Regions from separate parts of the Priestia sp. JSM ZJ58 genome, predicted to be linked through region 1. Evidence: predicted binding sites of a transcription regulator. Region 1 holds the regulator's gene; the other holds the start of a gene.
What was found. The regulator Rex, encoded in region 1, represses fermentation and respiration genes when NADH is low (regulators of the CRP and FNR family bind a similar motif). The targets are predictions, from matches to a motif close to TTGTGAAATATTTCACAA.
Positions count from the first base shown of each region.

Region 2: ACH6EI_RS22915 (cytochrome ubiquinol oxidase subunit I) is a predicted target of Rex. The motif match lies at 2,912-2,929, and genes of this name have one in related genera.

Region 1 covers NZ_JBISEM010000012.1:4,095-8,845, reverse strand. Annotated here, with positions in the region: gene ACH6EI_RS27275 (CPBP family intramembrane glutamic endopeptidase) at 245-973, shown strand; gene ACH6EI_RS27270 (YdiK family protein) at 970-1,197, shown strand; gene tatC (twin-arginine translocase subunit TatC) at 1,224-1,979, opposite strand; gene tatA (twin-arginine translocase TatA/TatE family subunit) at 1,995-2,180, opposite strand; gene ACH6EI_RS27255 (redox-sensing transcriptional repressor Rex) at 2,234-2,872, opposite strand; gene ACH6EI_RS27250 (ABC-F family ATP-binding cassette domain-containing protein) at 3,331-4,751, shown strand, end outside.
Region 2 covers NZ_JBISEM010000002.1:304,177-308,927, forward strand. Annotated here, with positions in the region: gene cydD (thiol reductant ABC exporter subunit CydD) at 1-390, opposite strand, end outside; gene cydB (cytochrome d ubiquinol oxidase subunit II) at 390-1,406, opposite strand; gene ACH6EI_RS22915 (cytochrome ubiquinol oxidase subunit I) at 1,393-2,799, opposite strand; gene ACH6EI_RS22920 (threonine/serine exporter family protein) at 3,100-3,555, opposite strand; gene ACH6EI_RS22925 (threonine/serine exporter family protein) at 3,570-4,331, opposite strand; gene ACH6EI_RS22930 (LacI family DNA-binding transcriptional regulator) at 4,476-4,751, opposite strand, start outside.

The DNA.
Region 1 (4,751 bases):
CGAGTGCTAACACAATTATTATATTAAAACAAAGTGGGTTTTTTTTGCAAGTATTAAACAAAAAAAATTTAAAATTTACGACAACTACATATAATAGTCTTAGATTTCGACGATTTTGAGAAATAAAGCATTCTTTTCTCTGTTCAATAATATGTATGTTACAATACGAGCAAGAAGAAATTACTAACTTTACAGTACTTCTTCGACATATATACATAAAAACCTTTTAAAGGAGTATAGAAGATTGGAAAAACGTTATTGGTATGTTATCCTCACCTACATCCTTATGCAGTTTTCAGGAGTTGTTGGTATACCGCTGTTAAAATTAACAGGAATATTTGATGACTATCCAGTTCGAACAGCGAATGTCATGCTTTTGACTTATTGGACTATCATTAGCTTTATCCTTGGTTTACTTATTGTCTTACTGCTGCTGCGCCGTGACATGTCCATGCGTATAGAACATGCTGGAAAAACGATTGCTGTTGTCTGGTCAGTCCTTGGGGTGTTTCTCGCTATGGCTGGTCAAGCTGTAGCAGGTATGATTGAGCACGCTCTTGGCATTACCCAAGTATCTGAAAACACACAAAATATTGTTAATCTTGTTAAAGCAACGCCTTTCCTTATTGTCGTTACGTCTGTTATTGGACCAATACTAGAAGAGATTATTTTCCGAAAGATTATTTTTGGTTCTCTTCACAAACGATACAATTTCTTTATCTCTGCATTTATTAGTTCCCTTATTTTCGCTGCGGTACACTGGGATTTTAAACATTTACTTGTGTATACAGCTATGGGATTTGTATTTGCATTCCTTTATGCAAGGACGAGACTAATTGTTGTACCTATTATTGCTCATGTTTTGATGAATACAATTGTTATTTTATCTCAAACTATTTTTGCAGATAAAATTATAGAAATGCAAAAACAAGCAGAACAAATGCAGTTCATTTTTGGAGGCATGTTTTTATGAAGAATATCCCTTTAACACGAGGGTTTATTTATATTATTATGGGGATTTTATTCACCTACTTGGCAATTCAAAATGCCCAGGAAACCGTCTGGAATTTCCCCACAATCTTATTTGCACTCGTAGCCGCATTCGATTTCAGGTTTGCGGTTCGCATCTTTATCTTGCACTACAAAATTAAAAAATTGCAGCAGCAATATAAAAATCAAGATGATTCATCCAAATAAAAAAACCACTGTTTCAGTGGTTTTTTTTACATACTAACATCTTCTCTTTCTTGCTCTGCCCTTGCCTTTAACACTTTGCGATACGAAATGCGGGAAATAATGATGCTGATTTCATACAAAATTAAGAGCGGCACTGTCACCATCATGTGCGAGAGCAATTCCGGTGGTGTAATAAGTGCGGCAATAACTAGCAGTACGAAATAGGCATATTTTCGAATTTGAGATAAAAACATAGGCGTTATAATTCCTAAACGCGTCAAAAACATAACGACGACAGGAAGCTGAAACAACAAGCCAAAAGGCAGTGTGAGCTGCATTAAAAAAGAAAAGTATTCATTAATGCCAATCACTTGGTTTACATTCAGCTCATCAGAAACGCGCGTCATAAAATCAACGACAAATGGAAACAACACAAAATAAGAAAAAGAGACACCGCCAATAAAGAGAAAAATGGAAACAGGAATATATCCAAGCGTTACCTTACGCTCTTTTTCATATAAACCAGGACTAATAAATGCCCAAAGTTGATACAGTGCAACAGGAGCTGCAAGTACACAGCCGATAATAACAGCAAATTGCATATAAATCTTAACTGGATCTGTTAACCGAAATGCATTCATCGTTAAATTCTTTGCCTCATCAGCATGCTGTAAATAGACAATAACCTTATCCGCTATAAAAAAGCCGCCAATTGTGGCAATCACAAAGAAAAATAAAACAATTAAAATGCGTTTTCGCAGCTCTCCTATATGATCATATATTGACATTTCTTGTTCGGTCATACTATGATCACCCTTTTACTCTTTGTCATCTACTTGACGCTGTTTATCTTTTTCACGATCTTCTGATGCACCGCTAGCGGCATGCTTAAACTCTCTAAGCGTTTGGCCCACTGATCTTCCTAGCTCCGGTAACCGTTTCGGTCCAAAAATAAGCAGTGCTACAATCGCAATAATAATCCAACTGCCTGCTCCAATCCCCATATTCCCACTCTCCTTATTAATTTAGACTTAAGGAAATCGTAACACAGTCCGCCTTATTCAACAGGATAATTTTTCAAAAAGTAGACGAGCGACTGTAATTCTACAGCAAGATCAATATGATGGAGTCGAATCTCATCCGGTACGTTTAAGCGTGCAGGAGTAAAGTTTAAAATTCCTTTAATTCCGCAACTCACTAAACGATCAGTAATTTGCTGAGCAACAGTGGCAGGAACGGTTAAAATCGCTACTGAGATGTCATCACTCATATAATCTTCCAATTGGTCAAGATGATAAACCGGCACGTCGCCTACTTTCGTACCTACTTTATCTTCTATCACATCAAAAGCGCACTCAATTTTGGTGTTATTATTTTTAATAAAATTATAATTTAAAAAGGCCGTTCCTAGATTCCCTACGCCAATCAGTGCTACTTTCGTTACTTCATCTTGGTCTAACGTTTTACGGAAAAATGTAAGTAAATAATTCACATTGTAGCCGTATCCCTTTTTTCCTAATGCACCAAAGTAAGAAAAGTCCCGACGAATAGTAGCAGAATCCACTTTCACTGCCTCACTTAACTCCGCTGACGACACACGCTGTTTACCAGAAGCATGCAAATTTTTCAAAAAACGATAATAAAGCGGCAATCGTTTAGCCGTTGCTTGTGGTATTTTTAATTGTTCAGTGTTCACGTTGTACCCCCTCAGTTCATGTATGTCATTGCTAACATTTTCAAGTCATATTGCATTACCTTTCACAAAGCATCAACCGCTTTGAGGTAGCGCTTCCAATTCTCTCTCTTTTCTCTTGTTTTATATATACTCCGCTTCACACCTCGACGGCTTTTGTCTATTCAGCACTCCTTAAAGTCGGTATGTAGAACGAAGCAATTAGCCCTTCAAAGAATCGGTTTGTTAGTCATGACGGATTTTTTACATCCATCATAGATAAGTTCAGAGATGCACTTATCTCTTATTTTAACATAGTATCCTGTATAAAATGTGCAGGGGAAATCATTTTATTTCATGAATCAAAACATTCGCTTCATCATTTGTCCTTGTCCCTCTACAAATTACAAACGCTTGTAGGAAGAACTTGTAGTTGAAAATATGTTAAAATACACTATGGATATACTACTAGAGGTGAAAAAATGATTATTCTACAATTGAACGGTATTACAAAATACTATGGGGCAGAACCCATTTTATCGAATATAAAGTTAGAAGTACAATCAAAAGACCGCATTGCCCTAGTGGGACGAAACGGTGCTGGTAAATCAACTTTATTAAAAATTATTGCTGAGCAGCTTTCCTATGACAGCGGAGAAATTATTAAACCTAAGGGTGTTTCCATTGATTATATGGGACAAGATACAGTTCTTGAGTCAACACTCTCCATATGGGAAGAAATGATGACTGTCTTTGCTCCATTAAAGAAGATGGAAAAAGAATTACGTACGCTTGAAACGAAGATGGGTGATCCAGACATTTTTAATGATTCAGTTCAATACGAAAAACTAACCAAAGAGTATGATCAGCTTCAAGTAACGTTTAAAGATTTAGGCGGCTATCAATATGAAGCGGATACACGATCTATTCTTCACGGTTTCCGTTTTTCAAACTTTGACTACAGCACCCCTATTTCCTCCTTAAGCGGTGGACAAAAAACGCGCCTGGCTCTTGCAAAACTGCTTTTAACAAAGCCTGATTTGCTTATTCTGGATGAGCCTACCAACCACTTAGATATTGAAACTTTAGCATGGCTGGAACAGTTTCTGCAAGGGTATGAAGGAGCTATTTTAATCGTTTCACATGATCGTTACTTCCTTGATAAAGTCGTAAATCAAGTGTATGAAGTCGTACAAAAAACAACGGTGAAGTACACGGGCAACTACTCTAAATACCTTGTACAAAAAGCAGAGCGATATGAAAAAGAGTTGCGTCAGTACGAAAAGCAGCAAGATGAAGTCGCAAAGCTGAATGATTTTATTCAGCGAAACATCGCCCGCGCATCGACTACAAAACGTGCGCAAAGCAGACGTAAACAGCTCGATCGAATGGAGTTAATAAATCGACCTAACGAAGGCGAAAAATCAGCTAGTTTTTCGTTTGAAATTGAACGTCAAAGCGGAAATGAAGTCTTAAATCTGGAAAATGTGTCTATCGGATATGATGAACACAACTATGTCGTCCAAGAGGCAAACCTTCGCATTAAAAAAGGGGAAAGCCTTGCGTTGGTTGGTCCTAATGGCGTGGGGAAATCAACTTTATTAAAAGGCATTGTGGATAAACTCAGCTTCAAGACTGGAACCATTTCCTTTGGCTCAAATGTAATGGTTGGTTATTACGACCAAGAGCAAGCCAATTTAACGTCTAATAAAACCGTTTTAAATGAACTTTGGGATGACTACCCAGCCAAACCTGAAAAAGAAATCCGTACAGCGCTTGGAAATTTTCTGTTTTCAGGTGATGATGTACTGAAAATCGTTTCCACGCTCAGCGGTGGTGAAAAAGCACGTTTGGCTCTTGCGAAGCTTATGCTTCAAAAAGCTAACTTCTTAATTTTGGATGA
Region 2 (4,751 bases), on a different contig from region 1:
AAACAGCTCAAGATAAGCGCGAAGCTTCTGTAGGCCTGTGGTGATGAGCGTCACCAAGTTTCCTGTCCCTTCATTTTTGGTAAAGCGCGGTCCGAGTGCAAAAATGCTTTTCATGACCGTCAAACGAAGTTCCTGAGTCGTTTTGACTCCAAATTGATATGCTGTTTTTTTCACTATAAAACTTACGATCTGACGAATCATAAAGGCAGACAAAAACAATCCGATTGCTTTTGTCTGCGAAGTTAAACTTTCACCATGAAAAAGAGCAGTAATTACTTCGCCAAGCCACTTAGCTTGAAAAATAATGGCTACACTTTGAATAGTAATAAGCCCTATTAACACGGCAAGAACCATTTTTATTCCGTTGTAAACCATTAAATTTCTACCCATTAGTACTCCATATGCTCCTTATGATCTACACGTTTTCTAAAAACGTAGTAGCTCCAAATTTGATAACCTAACACAAAAGGCAGTAACGCAATAGCAGCGTAAGACATAATTTTCAAGGAATAATTCCCTGATGCTGCATTATGAATCGTTAAACTATAGCTTTCATTGACTGAACTAACCAAAACGGTTGGAAACAATCCTGCAAATATAGAAGAAATTGATAAAATTAAAATTAAGCCAGACATAGCAAAGGCCCATCCGTCTTTTTTCCGTGTAAGGAAAAATCCTGCTAGTAAATACACGAAAATACCGATAAAAAATGTGTATAGCATCAAGCGGCTATGATTGCTGAATAAATTTGTTTCAAAAAACGTCATGCCTGAAAAAATAAGAAGCAGCAAGGCATTAACAGGCAAAAGCTTCATGGCAACTTTTCGTGAACGATCTCTAATGTCATCCATCGTACGGATCGTCGCAAAAATAAGTCCGTGCCATAAGCAAAGCATCGTTAGCGTCACGCCGCCCGTTATGGTATATAGATTCACAATATCCGAAAAGCCGGCATTCATTTGCATGTTGCGCTCAACAGGCAATCCTTTCATTAGTGCTGAAAATAAGATGCCGAAAATGAGCGGTGGAAAAAGACTTCCAAAGAAGATAACCCAATCCCACGCATTTTTCCACGCTTGTTTTTCAACTTTTCCTCGAAATTCAAATGCTACACCGCGTCCGATAAGCGAAAGCAACAGAAGAACAAAAAGAACATATGACCCGCTTAATAGCGTTGCATACCAGTTTGGAAAAGCGGCAAACATAGCACCGATTGCTGAAATTAACCAAACTTCATTTGCATCCCAAAAAGGACCGATTGTATTAATAAAAGCTCGTCGCTCTAAGTCATTTCTTCCTAAAAAGCGAGACACCATTCCAATCCCAAAATCAAAGCCTTCTAAAAAGATAAAACCAACAAACAGAATGGATACTAGCAAATACCAGAATTCATTAAGAGAAAACATTGTATCCCTCCTTTGTAAACGGATCAGTTGATGTTACTTTTGTATGTGCTTCGTGATCGTGATCTGGACCTTTTTTAATTTCTTTAACGAACAAGAACACCATAATCACAGCTAAAATTAAATAAAAGAACGAAAACGAGATAATAGAAAATAGCAATTCACCTGCTGTTACACCAGGAGACACGGCATCTTCGGTTTTCATATAGCCAAATACAACCCAAGGCTGACGGCCAATCTCTGTCATAATCCAACCCGCTGAGCTTCCAAGGAATGGAAAGGCGATAGCAATCGTCATAATACGTAAAAATAGTTTGCTTTCTTGAAGTTTTTTACGAGAAAGCAAATACGTACCCCAAATGCCTAATGCACATAATACGCCACCTAGACCAGCCATAATGCGGAAACTCCAAAACGTTGTTCGAACGGGTGGAATATAATTTCCTTCTCCATATTTCGCCGTATACTGCTGCTGCAGCTCGTTCATTCCAGGAACGGAGCCTGAAAACTTACCGTATGATAAGAAGCTTAATAAGTAAGGTATTTTGATTTCACTCGTATTTTTCTTTTCATCAGGGTGAATATTTGCTGTTACTGTCCAAGCACCTGGACTTCCGCTGTTTTCCCATAATCCTTCACTTGCGGCCATTTTCATCGGCTGTGTTTTAACTAAATATCCGGCCTGTTCATGCCCAGATAGTGCAATTCCTACACCTGAAACTAGCCCTACAAGGATAGCAACTTGAAATGATTTTTTAGCAAAAGCCACATGTTTTTTCTTCAAGAGCATAACAGCGCTGACACCCGTGATAAAAAAGGCGCCTGTTGCAAACGAACCTAAAATTGTATGAGGGAATTCGACCCACAGCTGACCGTTCGTTAACAATTTAAAGAAGTCATTCATTTCTAAACGGCCATTATTTAGCTCCATTCCGACCGGATGCTGCATAAAAGAATTAGCCGTTAAAATAAAGAACGCTGAAAAGATAGTACCTAGACTAACAAGCCAAATACATAGACAGTGCAACCATTTAGGCAAACGATCCCACCCGAAAATCCACAGTCCAAGGAAAGTGGACTCCATAAAAAACGCGAGCAGTGCTTCAATAGCGAGCGGCGCACCGAATACATCTCCTACAAATCTTGAGTACTCTGACCAGTTCATGCCAAACTGAAATTCTTGTAAAATACCTGTTACGACTCCGACAGCAAAGTTAATCAGGAATAAGTGCCCCCAAAACTTTGCCATCTTTTTATACTGTTCATCTTTTTTTACTACGTACATCGTTTCCATGATCGCTACTAAAAAGACAAGGCCGATAGACAGCGGTACAAAGATAAAATGAAACAGCGTCGTTGATGCAAATTGAATACGTGATAGTATGACTGTATCCATCTTCTTTCTCCTTTCATATATAAGAACATTCATCATTTCCATAGATACTTTGCTCATTTCTGAGCATCTTTTACTTATATTGTGAAACATTGAGCATAACAATTCGAGAAATATGCTCAACATTTCACAAACATGTGTAATGTCTCTCTTTCTATTTACATAGTATAGTCTATTTTTTTAGCTGTGCACGTACATTTTTTGAACGTTTTTAGACTAAAACGTGACTTTCTTGTGACAAAAAAGGGAAGGATCTCTTTATTTTTTCATAAAAAAAGCACGCTCTGATTTGAGCTTGCTTCTCTACGGTCGATATTTTGCTTTCGCATTTAATTTAGATTGACGAATGATTTGGTTAATGACTTCAGAAAATACAATACCAATGGCAATTGAACCTGAAATCATAAAGGCTTTTGCTGCAAGACTAATCGCTTCATTATAATTATTTTCTACAAAGTTACGCATGGCATCGTATGCTGTTCCCCCTGGAACGAGCGGAATAATACCTGCTACGGTGAAAATAATGATCGGCGTACGATAAATTTTTGCGTAAATTTGACTAATAATAGCAATAAAAAAGGCCGATGCTACAGTGCTTGGAATTTCATCTACACCATAGAACGTTAGCAAATAGTAAATGAGCCAGCCAATCATTCCGACAAAGCCACTTTTTAATAATGATTCACGTGGAACATTAAAAATGATCCCAAACGCTGCTGAAGCAATAAAACTTGTAATTATCTGCTCTACGATATGCATATGATGCCTCCCTTCTATAGAAGCGTAAATACAATGGCAATACCTGCACCAATAGCAAATGCCGTCAGAAACGCTTCTGCTCCTTTTGATAATCCAGACAGTAAATGTCCCGCCATTAAATCTCGCACTGCATTGGTAATCGATAACCCAGGAACGAGAGGCATAACGGATCCAATAATAATTTTATCAATTTGCGTTCCTAGTCCTGAAGCGACTAAAAGAGCTGATAAAAGTCCAATAACTAACGAAGCGGTAAACTCAGCAAAAAAGCGAATCGGAATAAGACGGTGGAAATACACCACGGTTAAAAATCCGAGACCTCCTGAAAACATCGCTGGAATAAAGTCCGTCCATAAACCTTGAAACATGATTAAAAAGCATCCGCTAGAAATGGATGCAGCTGCAAGTTGAACCCATAGTGGAAAAGCTACGTTCGTTGCTTCAATTTCTTGTAGCATTTCATACGCTTCCTCCAAGGAGATGTTTCCTTGACTGATGGTTCTTGAGACGCTATTTACCATAGTTACTTTTTTTAAATCGGTCGTTCGTTCGGAAATACGAATTAACTTCGTTTTCGTCGGTTCTTTCGTTTCAAGTGAAAACATAATCCCTGTTGGCGTCACATAGCTGTGGGATTTTTTTATACCGTAAGACGCTGCAATCCGCATCATTGTGTCTTCTACTCGATACGTTTCTGCTCCGCTTTCTAACATAATTTTACCTGCTAGTAAGCTAACGTCCATAATTTCATATTTATCTAATTTTTGTTGTGTCATCAAATCGCTCCAAACATATTAAAGCTTGGTTTTTTCCCCTACAGCATACAGTGTATAAGAAAGAGGGAAGTGGACGCAATGGTTAATGCAAAAAAGTGTGGACTTTTTGTCTCACACTTTCAGGAATAGTATATACATTCCTTATCAATTCATACGTTTTGTGGTCTCACGCTCTACTAATACAGGTGCCATTTTATACTGTACCTGATCTATTTCTTGCTGACCCTGAATTTGCTGAAGTAAGAGGTTTACTGCTTTTTCAGCCATTTTTTCCATCGGTTGACGGATGGTTGTTAGCGGAGGTTGCGCTTCACTAGCTTCTGTAATATCATCAAACCCTATAACAGACAAATCCGCTGGAACGTGAAGTCCGTTTTGCCACGCACAGTGTATCACTTTCAGAGCAATGTAATCCGTAGC